DNA from 2 places in the Agrobacterium sp. 22-210-1 genome. Region 1 is predicted to be linked to the other one. Evidence: predicted binding sites of a transcription regulator. Region 1 holds the regulator's gene; the other holds the start of a gene.

What was found. Region 1 encodes LexA, which represses DNA repair genes until DNA is damaged. Its sites were predicted from a motif close to TGTTCNNNNTGTGTTCNG; they were not measured.
Region 2: ACQZ5F_RS21260 (ATP-dependent helicase) is a predicted target of LexA. The motif match lies at 2,982-2,999, and genes of this name have one in related genera.

Annotation. Positions count from the first base shown of each region.
Region 1 covers NZ_JBNWCI010000001.1:1,253,647-1,260,418, reverse strand. Annotated here, with positions in the region: gene ACQZ5F_RS06340 (ComEC/Rec2 family competence protein) at 1-896, shown strand, start outside; gene ACQZ5F_RS06335 (glutathione S-transferase family protein) at 916-1,593, opposite strand; gene lexA (transcriptional repressor LexA) at 2,006-2,728, opposite strand; gene ACQZ5F_RS06325 (VOC family protein) at 2,941-3,822, shown strand; gene kdsA (3-deoxy-8-phosphooctulonate synthase) at 3,822-4,667, shown strand; gene eno (phosphopyruvate hydratase) at 4,803-6,077, shown strand; gene ACQZ5F_RS06310 (FtsB family cell division protein) at 6,379-6,696, shown strand.
Region 2 covers NZ_JBNWCI010000003.1:638,827-645,598, forward strand. Annotated here, with positions in the region: gene rfbC (dTDP-4-dehydrorhamnose 3,5-epimerase) at 1-502, opposite strand, end outside; gene ACQZ5F_RS21260 (ATP-dependent helicase) at 792-2,858, opposite strand; gene ACQZ5F_RS21265 (carboxylesterase family protein) at 3,241-3,978, shown strand; gene ACQZ5F_RS21270 (ABC transporter ATP-binding protein) at 4,067-4,804, opposite strand; gene ACQZ5F_RS21275 (ABC transporter ATP-binding protein) at 4,801-5,646, opposite strand; gene ACQZ5F_RS21280 (ABC transporter permease) at 5,633-6,532, opposite strand; gene ACQZ5F_RS21285 (ABC transporter permease) at 6,529-6,772, opposite strand, start outside.

The DNA.
Region 1 (6,772 bases):
TGCCGTTCGGGTTGGATGCGCCATTCCTGAAGATCATGGGCTATGGCATGGCGCTCGTCATCGAAGTCGCCAATGAAGTGGCGTCCTGGGGCGGCAGCGCGGCGACGGGGCGGCCACATGAGTGGTTCATTGGCCTCGGCTCCGCTGGCTTTCTGCTGCTGACCTTGCTGCGCAGCCGGCTTGCATTGCTCGGTATTCCGCTTCTTGTCTCCGCCTTCGGCCTGTCGGCGGCCGTGGCCTATCGCGATGTCCCGGATTTGCTCATTCACGAGGAGGGTGAGTTGGTGGCGCTGCTGGAAGAGGGGAAGGTCTATACGACAAAAACGCGACCGCAGGGCTTCGTATACGACCAGTGGCAAAGAGCACTCCTGTTGCCGGAACAGCCTGTGCCACCGGTCATTCTTAAAGCGCATGCCGCAGTAACCAGTGTAGGCTTGACCGCAAAATCAAAACTTACGCCGGAGGAGATGAGGGCGGTGATGCGGCAGATGACGGCAGCGCTGAAAGATGCGCAACCCGGCGTCTTCACCTGCAGCAAAGGCATATGGTGCGTGGCGCGCGCCAGGAGCGGGGAGTGGATCGTCGTTCTGGAAGATGGCCGGTTTGCCGGAAAAGCCTGCGATATCGCCGATATTGTCGTCGTTTCCCGCAGGACCTCGTTTTCAAAATGCCGCTCAGGAGCGCTGTTGCTGAACCGCGATACTTTGCGGCGTACAGGTTCGGTAGAAATAAACTTTGCCGGCAGCGATCAGTCTGCGGTCGTCGGACGACTACGCGCAGCGATTGCCGGGGCGAACAGGCCATGGAGCGAGCACCGCTACTACGACTGGAAAAGCGACCGCTTCGAATACGAGGTGCCGGAACCGGTCAGGCAGTTGCTGACGGCATCGCAATAAACGCCGTCAGCAGTGATATTCAGACCTTCACGCGCAGATCGTCAGTCAATGCGCCAATGCCGCTGATTTCCTGTTCATGCGCCGCATCGCGCCAGATCTCCTTCAATCCGGCCTCATACCACTCACGCATGGCGGGCAGGGTGAGCAGCCGATCGCAATAGACTTTTGCCGCAGGTGAAAGATCGGCGCCATAGGTCTGGAAACGGAACGCCACCGGGCAGAAAAAAGCATCGACCGCCGTGAATTTCTGACCGGCAAGATAGGGACCGCCGAATTTTGTCAGACCTTCGCTCCATAGCGCATCGATGCGCTTTATGTCTGCCGCAAGCCCGGCATCGCCACCCTTCGGCTTGACCCGAATACCGACAGACATGGGATAAAGATTGCGCAGTGAGGAAAAGCCGGCATGCATTTCGCTCGCCGCCGAACGCGACCATGCCCGCGCCTGCTTGTCGCTCGCCCAGACGCCCTGGTGCCGTTCTGCGAGATATTCGGCGATCGACAGCGTTTCCCATATCGTCACGCCATCATCGACAAGGCAGGGCACCTTGCCGGTCGGCGAGAAGCTGGAAAAGGCGACGCCTTCGCCAAACGGAACAAGTTTCTCATCAAAGGCGATACCGAGCGTGCGCATCAACACCCACGGCCGCAGCGACCATGAGGAGTAGTTCTTGTTGGCGATATATAGATCGTACATGGCTTATCTCCCGGATATGACGCGCATTTCTATACCTGTCGGGGCATGATGGAATACCGAAAATAATCCATGGCACCCATAAGTCGCGTTGATGAATGACGGGGGCTTTGCACCGAGTATCACCATTCGATGGCAGCGCCAGGCCAGCCGCATCCCCCAGTGTAAACGAACTCACGCAACCAGACGTCCACGGCATATGACGCAGCGGCGACAACAGGCCGGGGGCAAGGCCGTAACAACGATATCCATATGAAACTGGAACTGATCTTTACCAGACAGAATCTGTATGTGTGTGGGAAGCATAAGATTGCCCGACACTCGCATGGTCAGCCGAATTCCGGAATTGCCGTCATCTTCGACAGGAGCCGTCTCATGACGACGCCTGTCTTGAGAGGATCACGGTTAAATCAGATCAATGGTAACGGCGTATAAGTCCGACCAGTTTGCCCTGAATTTTTACCCGATCAGGCCCGAAGATACGGGTTTCATAAGCGGGGTTGGCCGCTTCCAGCGCGATGGAAGCGCCCTTGCGGCGGAAACGCTTCAGCGTCGCTTCCTCGTCATCCACCAGTGCCACGACGATATCGCCCGGATTGGCGGTATTGCTGTTGCGGATGATGACGGTATCGCCGTCGAAAATCCCGGCCTCGATCATCGAATCGCCCTTAACTTCGAGCGCGTAATGTTCACCCGAACCCAGCATGTCGACCGGCACGGCAACATCATGCGTATTGTTCTGAATGGCGGAAATCGGCACGCCGGCGGCGATGCGACCCATGACCGGAACGGTGACCGCGCCGCCGAGATCGTTGGCGGGCGCCTTGGGTGCCGGTGCGGGTTCTGGCGCCTTCGGCTTTCCGAGGCTGCCTTCGATGACGCTTGGCGAAAAGCCGCGCTGCGGCCTCGCGCCCGGCGCATAGGCCTCCGGCAGCTTGATGACTTCCAGCGCCCGCGCCCTGTTAGGTAGCCGGCGAATAAAGCCGCGCTCTTCGAGGGCGGTAATCAGCCGGTGGATGCCGGATTTGGAAGCAAGATCGAGTGCGTCCTTCATTTCATCGAAGGAGGGCGGCACGCCGGACTCTTTCATTCGTTCATGAATGAAGAGAAGCAATTCCTGCTGTTTGCGCGTGAGCATGAGGAAAACACCCTTGAGAATCGTCGTTGAAGTCGCGAAACAAATACAGAACGAACACTATATGTTCCATATGTGTTCCGCAATCCCCTAAAATTTCGTGAAGCTGCTATCTGTTGTTTTGATGATTTGCCTGAAAGCACGAAATTGTGCTTTTCTGCCTTCCTAACTGTTCCGGCATGGCCATGCCGCATGCGACAGCAGGAAGCAGGGAAATGACGAAACCGTACCGCATCGACCATCTCGTACTGCCTGTCGAGCACATCGACGTCGCAGAAAATCGCCTTGGAAACCTGGGATTTACAGTAGCGCCAGCGGCTCTTCACCCGTTTGGCACGCAGAATGCCTGCGTTTTTTTCGCCGACGGCACGTATCTGGAGCCTCTCGTGATTGCTGATCCGGCTAAATATAATGCCTCGATTGGCCGGAAAGATGTGTTTACCGGGCGGGATCAGGCCTTCCGGAAACATGCCGGAGGGGAGGGATTTTCCGCACTGGTCGCTGCAACGCAGGACGCTCTTGGCGATCATGACCGATTCGTAGCCTCAGGCCTCTCGGCCGGAAATGTCTTTGAATTTTCGCGGCCAGTCAAAATGCCGGATGGTTCGCAGAGCGAGGCGGCTTTTCGGCTGGCTTTTGCAGCCAGTGGTTCCTCGGCGGATTTCTTTCTGTTCAGCTGTCAGCGGTTGCAGGCCTTGCCAGGCGACCGCGCGGCGCTGGAACGCCATGCCAACGGCGTTTCCGGCCTCAACGAGATCGTGCTGTTTTCCGGTGGTGATGCGAATGCCGTGCAGCTGATCGAAACTGTGTTTGGCTGCGACGGAAAGGTGTCTCCGAATGGTGATGTGGTTTTCGCAACCGGCAATGCCCGGATAAGATTGACGCGGAAGCCGGTCTTTGACGGACTGGCCTTTAGTGTTCCCGAGGAGGGCGGTGGCGGATTGCGCGGCGCAGGCATCGTCTTTTCCGTTCGCGATCTTGCCGTGACACAGGCGGCACTTGCTGCTAATGGCGTGTCCAGCGCAGAAGCGGGCGGCCGGCTGGTGGTGCCCGCAGCGCCCGGTCAGGGTGTTGCCTTCGCCTTCGAGGAAAAATAATGAGCGTTACGAACAATCTCAAAGTCACCGCCGGCGATGGCGCCAGCAAGGTTTCCTTTTCCAATACCGAGCGTTTTTCGCTGATTGCCGGCCCCTGCCAGATGGAAAGCCGTGAACATGCCTTCATGATTGCGGGTGTGCTGAAGGAGCTTTGCGACAAGCTTGGAATTGGCCTCGTTTACAAATCCTCCTTCGACAAGGCGAACCGCACCTCGCTTTCCGGCAAGCGCGGCATAGGCCTTGACAGTGCGATGCAGGTTTTCGCCGATCTCAAGAAGGAATACGGTTTTCCTGTTCTGACCGACATTCACACCGAGGAACAATGCGCCATCGTGTCCGAGGTGGTGGATGTGCTGCAGATTCCGGCATTCCTCAGTCGCCAGACCGATCTTCTCGTCGCCGCCGCGAAAACCGGCCGCGTCATCAACGTCAAGAAGGGCCAGTTTCTGGCGCCCTGGGACATGAGGAACGTGCTGGCCAAGCTGAATGAAAGCGGCAACCCGAATGTGCTTTTATGCGAGCGCGGTGCGTCCTTCGGTTACAACACGCTGGTCTCCGACATGCGCTCGCTGCCGATCATGGCCTCGCTCGGCGCGCCTGTTGTCTTTGACGCCACCCATTCCGTGCAGCAGCCGGGCGGGCAGGGCGGCTCCACCGGCGGCCAGCGCGAATTCGTCGAGACGCTTTCGCGAGCGGCGGTGGCGGTTGGTGTCGCCGGCCTCTTCATCGAGACCCATGAGGACCCGGACAATGCGCCTTCCGACGGCCCCAACATGGTGCATCTGAAGGACATGCCGAAACTGCTGGAAAAGCTTCTGGCCTTCGACGCCATCACGAAAGCGTAAGAAACGGGTGCTACTCGTGCCAATCGATTTTAATGGCGGGCGCTCTGTTTCTGCCGCCCGCCGTCATTGTAATTTCTTCGCCATCGTCTAAGACAGGCGACGGAAAATATCTGTTCCATTCCCAAGGGAGAGACCATGACTGCCATTACCGATATCATCGCGCGCGAAATTCTCGACAGCCGCGGCAACCCGACCGTTGAAGTCGATGTTTACCTCGAAGACGGCTCCATGGGCCGTGCGGCCGTTCCCTCCGGCGCCTCGACAGGCGCACATGAGGCGGTTGAGCTGCGCGATGGCGGCAAGCGTTATCTCGGCAAGGGCGTGGAAAAGGCGGTTGAAGCCGTCAATACGGAAATCTTCGACGCTATCGGCGGTTTCGACGCTGAAAACCAGATCCAGATCGACCAGACGATGATCGCGCTTGACGGTACGCCGAACAAGTCGCGCATCGGCGCCAACGCCATCCTCGGTGTGTCTCTCGCGGTCGCCAAGGCTGCTGCCGAAGCCTCCGGCCTGCCGCTTTACCGTTATGTCGGTGGCCCGAACGCGCATCTGCTGCCGGTTCCGATGATGAACATCATCAATGGCGGCGCACATGCCGACAACCCGATCGACTTTCAGGAATTCATGATTCTGCCGGTTGGCGCGGAAAACATCCGCGAAGCCGTGCGCATGGGCTCGGAAGTGTTCCATACGCTGAAAAAAGAACTGTCCGCACAGGGCCACAACACCAATGTCGGCGATGAGGGCGGTTTTGCACCGGGTCTCGAAAGCGCGCCGGCTGCGCTCGATTTCATCATGAAGTCGATCGAAAAGGCCGGTTATCGTCCGGGCGAAGACATGTATATCGGCCTCGACTGTGCCTCGACCGAATTCTTCAAGAACGGAAAATACGTGCTTGAAGGTGAAGGCCGTACGCTGGAGCCTGGCGCAATGGCGGAATATCTCGCCGAACTCGTTGCCAAGTATCCGATCATCTCCGTCGAAGACGGCATGGCTGAAGACGACTGGGACGGATGGAAGGCTCTGACCGATCTCGTTGGCAACAAGTGCCAGCTGGTCGGCGACGATCTCTTCGTCACCAACTCCGCCCGCCTTCGCGATGGCATCAAGATGGGTGTTGCAAACTCCATCCTCGTCAAGGTCAACCAGATCGGTTCGCTTTCCGAGACGCTGGATGCGGTCGAGACCGCGCACAAGGCCGGTTACACCGCCGTCATGTCGCACCGTTCGGGTGAGACGGAAGATTCCACGATCGCCGATCTCGCCGTCGCGACGAACTGCGGTCAGATCAAGACCGGCTCGCTTGCCCGTTCCGACCGGCTCGCAAAGTACAACCAGCTGATCCGCATCGAGGAAATGCTCGGCCCGCAGGCTGCTTACGCCGGCCGTTCGATCCTGCGCGGGTAATTCGCGTTCAGGTTTGAATATGTGGCCCGCTGTCTGGCGGGCTAAGGTTGGTGAAATAGCTGTCAACAGATGAGACGTCATCCTCGGGCTACCCGAGGATCCACTCCGGTCCGCTCATGGATCCTCGCCTTAAAGGCGAGGATGACTGCGGTGAGGGGCGGGTCTCCCGGCAATCCAGCCCGCCCTCCGGCGGGCTTTTTTTATGCCCATTTGCCGATCGCAATTTAAGGTCAACGGATAGTTAAACAATCCGCTTTAGTCTCGAGACTCAAGGTTATGCGTTTTAAGGCTTCTCTGCGGCATGTGGACCAGACATCATAAAAAGAGACGATTCGGCCGTTTGATCGTTCCGGCCATCACGATCGCTTTTCTTTCCTATTTCGGCTATCATTCCATCCATGGCGACTTCGGCCTTCAGGCGACGGAGCGGCTGGAGCGGCAGCGTATCGCCAGAACCGCAGAGCTTGCAAAGCTGACGCAGGCGCGTGTAGCGCTGGAGCGGCAGGTGGAATTGCTGAGTGACGGCTCGCTGGAACGAGACATGATCGATGAAATTTCCCGTTACCAGCTAAATATGTCCCGCACGGACGAAATCGTCATCATGAACACATATTTCTAATTAACCGAAATCAGGTTAATTTAACATTTGTGATTTATTCACAGCATCTTAGCGTGAATATGTGCCATGCGTTTAA
Region 2 (6,772 bases), on a different contig from region 1:
TGTCGGAAAGGATGCAGCCATCCAGCTTCGGCCAGCTGATGCCGATGGCAGGGTCATCCCATTTAACGCCGCGGTCGTTGGCTGCACTGTAAGGGGCCGTCACTTTGTAAGAGATGACCGTGTCGTCAACGAGCGTCATGAAGCCATGCGCAAATCCCGCCGGAACCCACAGTTGCTCGCCATTTTCAGGTGAGAGTTCGACAGCGGCCCATTGTCCGAAGGTGGGCGATCCTGTTCTGATATCGACGGCGACATCCAGCAGCCGTCCCCGAATGCAGCGAACGAGCTTGCCCTGCGCAAAAGGCTCTGTCTGGAAATGAAGCCCTCGCACGGTTCCGGCCTGTGCGGACAGGGATTCATTGTCCTGCACGAACTCCACATCCGCTACATTTTCGCGAAACCATTCCCTCTTGAAAACCTCGCTGAAGTAACCCCTGCTATCGCCGAAACGAGCCGGAGTTATCTTTTTCAAGCTTGATATCGAGAATGCTTCTAGTTGCACTATGCGGATCCTGTCTGGTCTGCCTACTCAGGGTGATATGGCTTTATCGGCAGGGACAGTCAATAACGCTTTATTGATCGCCCACACAAGAGCAACAAGCTTTACGTTGAGCAGTATGCAGAAGCTTTCGGATCATCGCGTGTTTTTTTGCATCGCGTTCAGCCAAGCGCTCGCTAAATTCTCTCCATTTGCCACCCGCGCAGCGTGAAATCTATACTGCCTGTGCGTCAAGTCCACCGGGATTGATTGTGAATTGTTCCATGCGCTTTCCGGGGATGCGGTCGCACTCTTATTTCCACATCGCCCGCATCCGCGCGCCCACATCAATCCGGATCTGCTGCGCGCTGCGCTCCGAAGCCGCGGCCGATATGATGGGCCAGGTTGCCGTTTCGAAGAATTGCAGCAATGTCGCCGGTATGAAGCGGGTTCTTGAGGCGTAGACATGCCTGTCGCCCTGCTGGCTCTGGCCGCCGGTGAAGAACCGTTGGGGCGTGATCAGTGACAGGCCGTCCTTGGCGCGCGTCATCGCGACATAGAGTAGCCGTCGCTCCTCCTCCAGTTCCTGGGTGGTGCCGACGCCAAGATCGGATGGGATGCAGCCGTCGATGACATTCAGGATGAAGACGGAACGCCATTCCTGGCCTTTTGCCGAATGGATGGTCGACAGGGTCAGGTAATCCTCATCAAGCAGCGGCACGCCGGCCTGATCGCTGGTGGCGTCAGGCGGATCAAGTGTCAATTCCGTCAGGAATCGTTCGCGTGAGGGATAACCGCCGGCGATCTGTTCGAGCTGCAGCAGATCGGCCTTGCGGGTATCGGCATCCTCATGGATGCGTTCGAGATGGGGCTCGTACCACAACCTTGCCTGGCCGATTTCGTCCGGCCAGCCGTTTTGGCTCCGCCGCAGGCCCACCAGCATTTGCGTGAAGGCCGTCCAGTCATCGCCGGTCTTCGGCGGCGGCGGTATTTCGGCAAGGGCAAGCAGGGGCTCGGCGTCTGCAGCGATCGTATCGAGAATGTTGCCGGCCTTCTTCGGTCCGATGCCGGGCAGCATCTGCAGCAGCCGGAAGCCGGCGACACGGTCACGCGGGTTCTGGGCGAAGCGCAGCACGGCCAGCATGTCTTTCACATGGGCGCTGTCGAGGAATTTCAGGCCGCCGAATTTGACGAAGGGGATGTTGCGGCGGGTCAGTTCCACCTCGAGTGGACCGCTGTGGCTGGAGGTGCGAAACAGCACGGCCTGTTGTTTCAGCGTCATGCCGGTTTCGCGATTGGCAAGGACCTGATCGATGATGAAGTTCGCCTGTTCTGTTTCGTCCTTCACCGTCACGAGCTTGGGGCGCTCGAGCGACTGCCGCTCCGTCCAGAGGTTTTTGGTGAACCGCTCACGCGCCAGATCGATGACGCCATTGGCGGCGGCAAGAATTGGCTGCGTCGAGCGATAGTTGCGATCAAGCGTGATGATATCCGCCGCCGGGCTGAAGGATGCCGGAAAATCGAGGATGTTGCGCACCGTCGCAGCCCGGAACGAATAGATCGACTGCGCATCGTCGCCCACCACCGTCAACCCACGGCCACCGGGTTTGAGGGCCATCAGCACCGAAGCCTGCAGCCGGTTGGTATCCTGATATTCGTCGACCATCACATGGTCGAAACGGTTGCCGATATCGTCTGCCAGGATGGGGTCGCTCACCATCTGCGCCCAATAGAGCAGAAGATCGTCGTAATCGAGCACGTTCTGGACCTGCTTGGCTTCGACATAGGCCGCAAACAGTTGCTTGAGTTCACTCTCCCAGCTGGCGACCCACGGATAATGCTGGCGCAGGATCTCCTTCAGCGGCGTCTGGGAATTCACCGCACGCGAGTAGATCGCAAGGCATGTTCCCTTGGTCGGAAAACGGCTTTCGGTCTTGGAAAATCCCAGCTCGTGCCGGGCAAGGTTCATCAGGTCGGCGCTGTCTTCGCGGTCGTGGATGGTGAAATCGATATTGAGGCCGATCTGTTCGGCATAGATGCGCAACAGGCGTGCGCCGATGCCATGAAACGTGCCGGACCATGCCAGCGCGTCGGTGAGCGCGCCCGAATTGCCGCCGAGGACCTGTTTGCAGATACGCTCAACACGCCGCGACATTTCCGAGGCCGCGCGTCTGGAAAAGGTCATCAGCAGGATGCGGCGGGGGTCGGCGCCGTTGACGATCAGATGCGCGACGCGATGGGCGAGCGTATTGGTCTTGCCGGAACCGGCGCCGGCAATGATCAAGAGCGGTCCGGCCGTCTGTCCCTCTGCCAGCCCGACGCCGTGTTCCACCGCCTTGCGCTGCTGTTCGTTCAACTTGTCCAGATAGGCAACCGCCATGCCTGCAATCCTTGATATGTGGTTGTCCGTCCGTGGATAGCGGTCGAAATGGTCAGCCGTCGAGGCATCGGCTGGCCATTTCCACCGTTCCTGCAATGATTAGCAAAGACTCAAACACCAATCCAGAACAAATGCTGAACGCGCTGCACGGATCATTTTAGCCGGGATGCTGTTCCAAGAACCGTGGGCGGAAAGGATCTGATTTTCCCATCATGATAAGAATAGTAGTGAGGAAAATCTCGTACTTAATTGAAATATATATTCATTTATTGTGGTCTCTCCCGCGTTTCCTGTTTCAGGTCGGAAAGATTTGAACCAAGCCGGAGGCCTGCGAGTTCAATCATCGGCCTTGGGGAAGAGGCCAGTCTGTTGGGAGGACCAAATGAAAAATCTGAAATTCTGCCTGATCGCCGTTGCCGCCCTTGCGACCTCGACATTTGCCTTGGCCGAGCAGAAAGCCGTGAAATCCGATGTCACCATCGCCTCTGACATCAATTACCTGCTTTACACCCCGAAGGATTATGCTGGTTCGGACAAGACCTATCCTCTCGTCGTCTGGCTGCATGGCGGTGACCAAGGTGGCAGCGATGTTGAAAAACTGCGCACAAGTGGTCTGCCAAAAATGATCGAAGAGGGGCGCGATTTTCCTTTCCTGGTGTTTTCGCCGCAAAACCCCAGTGAGGAACTGCTTTATCCGATCGAGCGTGTCGCAGCCACTCTCCAGTCGGTGGTGGCCGATCATCGGGTGGACCGCAGCCGCATCTATCTGATCGGTTATAGCCGGGGTGGATTTGGGGCGTGGTCAATGGCCGAACAGTTTCCGGAGACCTTTGCTGCTGTCGTGCCGATTGCCGGCGGCGGTATCCGGCATTATCTCAACCGCACCAATGAAAAGACCGCCTTCTGGGCTTTCCACGGTGCAAATGACGAGGTGATACCGTTGTCCGACACCGTGGTTCTCGTTCAACGCCTTCAGGAGTTGAAACGCAATGTTCGGCTCACCGTGTTCGAGGAGACAAATCATCAGGCGGTGGAGGCAAAAGTGCTGAAGGACGAGGCGATGTGGACGTGGCTTCTCGAACAGAAGCTTGCTGAGGTCAAAGCACCGTCTTCTCCCTGAGTTTCGCCGGATCTCTGATTGAGGCGATCACAGACAAAGCCGCCCGGCGCTTCCGCCGGACGGTTGTCTTTAGAGGCTCGATGTCGATCTAAAGGAAGCTGCTTTCGAACAGCTCGCCAGAATAGGCCGCGTGGGTAACGCCCGCTTCAAGGTCGGCCCTGGTCAACTCATCGACAAAAACACCATTCTGCATGACGAGAACGCGGTCGCACATATGGGCAATGACCGCGAGATCGTGGCTGACGAGAACGAAAGTAAGGTCGCGTTCCTCGCGCTGGTCGGCCAGCAGATTGAGGATTTCCGCCTGAATGGACACATCGAGCGCAGATGTCGGCTCATCGAGCAGCAGGATGGGCGGCTCGAGGATCAGCGCGCGTGCGATTGCCACACGCTGGCGCTGGCCGCCCGAAAGTTCATGCGGGAACCGCTCGGCGAAATGTGCGGGCAGGCCGACCTGTTGCAAGGCGGCCGGCACCTTCGACCAGCCATCGCCAAGCCCCATGGAGCGGATCGGTTCGGCCAGAGCCCGGCCGATGCGATGGCGCGGGTGCAGCGAACCGTACGGGTCCTGGAACACCATCTGCGCCAGCTTCAGTTCTTCGCGGCTGCGCACTTTGCCGACCGGCTTGCCGTCGAAACTGATCGATCCGGTCCACACCGATTCCAGACCCGCAAGCGACCGCAGCAATGTCGATTTGCCGCAACCGCTTTCGCCAACGATACCGAGCGTTTCACCCTTGTTGACCTTGAGGCTGACGCAGCGAACCACGTGATTGCGGTTTTCATTGGCGCCATAGACGACATCGAGCTTGTCCACCGTGATCATCGCATCACCTCCGCATCAATTGCCTGTCGGTCCAGTACCTTGAGACGCCTGACAGGATTACGGGGATCGGGCATCGCCGCGATCAGGCCGCGCGTGTAGGGATGTTGCGCATCTTCCAGCTTCGTCAGCGTTTCCACGACGCGCCCGCCATACATGACCAGCACCCGTTCGCAGAAGGCCGAGACCATGCGGATGTCATGGCTGATGAGAATGAGGCCCGAATTGTTTTCACGCACCATCTCGTCCAGAAGCAGAAGCACATCCTTGCGGACGCTGACATCGAGAGCCGAGGTCGGCTCGTCAGCGATAACGAGCTTCGGTTTGGCGAGCAGCATCATGGCGATCATCACGCGCTGCCCCATGCCGCCGGAAATCTGATGCGGGTAAAGTCCCATCACGCGGTCGGGATCGTTGATGCGCACGCGCAGCAGCATATCCCGCGCTGCGTTTCTCGCGGCCTTGCCGGTGAGAGCCAGATGCAGTTCGGCCGCTTCCGCCACCTGTTTTCCGATGGGCAGGACCGGATTGAGCGAATAACGCGGGTCCTGCATGATCAACGCCATCTCGCTGCCGCGGATCGCGCCCATCTGGCGCTCGGATCTGGTAAGCAGCGGCTCGGAGAGGAAGTCCATGCGCTCCGCTGTAACGGTGGCGCTTTTCGGCAGAAGCCGCATGGCGGCGCGGCCGGTCGTGGACTTGCCGGAGCCGGATTCGCCGACGATGCCGACACGCTCGCGCCCAACGTCGAAGTTGACATTGGAAACGGCGGGAATGGAGTTGCGGCCGAAGCGAACGTTGAGGTCGCGGACCGAAAGAATGGGGGAGCTATCAGGAACGGGCATGGCGCGGATCCAGGAGGTCTCGCAGCGTATCGCCGGCGATGTTGAAGGCAAGGCTCGTCAGCAGGATGGCGATGCCGGGCATGACGGCAACCCACCAGTAATCGAGCATGAATTTACGGCCGCTGGAGATCATCGCTCCCCATTCCGGCAAGGGAGGCTGGGCCCCGAGACCGAGGAAGCCAAGCGATGCGGCAGTGAGGATGATGCCGGCCATGTTCAGCGTCAGGCGGACGATGACCGAAGGAATGCACATCGGCGCAATGTATAAAAACAGGATGCGCAGCGGTGATGCGCCATAAAGGCGGGCGGCGGCCACATAGTCTGTATTGCGCACGACGAGGGCTTCGGCGCGGGCAAGACGCGCGATTGGCGGCCAGGCGGTCAGCGAGATCGCGATAATCGCCGTGCCGAGACCCGCACCCATGGCGGCCGCAAAGGCAAGTGCCAGCACAAGCGATGGGAAGGACAGCACGATATCGGTGGCGCGCATCAGGATCGCATCGGTTCTGCCGCCGAAGAAGCCGGCCATGACGCCAATCGCAAGGCCGATGGGGCCGACGATAACCGAGACCGACAAGACGGTCTGGATGGTGATGCGGGTGCCATAGACGAGCCGGCTGAAAATATCCCGCCCGAATTCGTCGGTTCCGGCCAGATGCAGCCAGCTGGGCGGCTGAAGCGCATTGTCGAGCGCCTGACGCGCCGGATCGAATGGCGCAATGAGCGGCGCAAAAATCGCGACGAGAACCAGGATGGCAAGGATGGCGAAACCGAACATTCCAAGCGGCTCGTCACCGAGCTTCCTTAATGTCCGGAACGTCGTGGTCGATAGGCGTGACAGGGCGCTGCGGCCGTGAACACCATTATTCTGGGTGATATCGGTCATCGAGCGACCTCCCGTGTGCGCGGGTCCAGCGTGGTATAGGCCACGTCTGCCAGGAAGTTGAGCATCATGAAGATGAATCCGATGACGATGGTGGCTGCGAGAATGGCATTCATGTCACCGATGAGCAGGGCGTTGGTCATGTATTGACCGATACCGGGCCAGGAAAAGACGATTTCCGTCACCACGGCGCCTTCGAGAAGGTTGCCATAGGAGATGGCGAGAACGGTGATGAGCTGCACG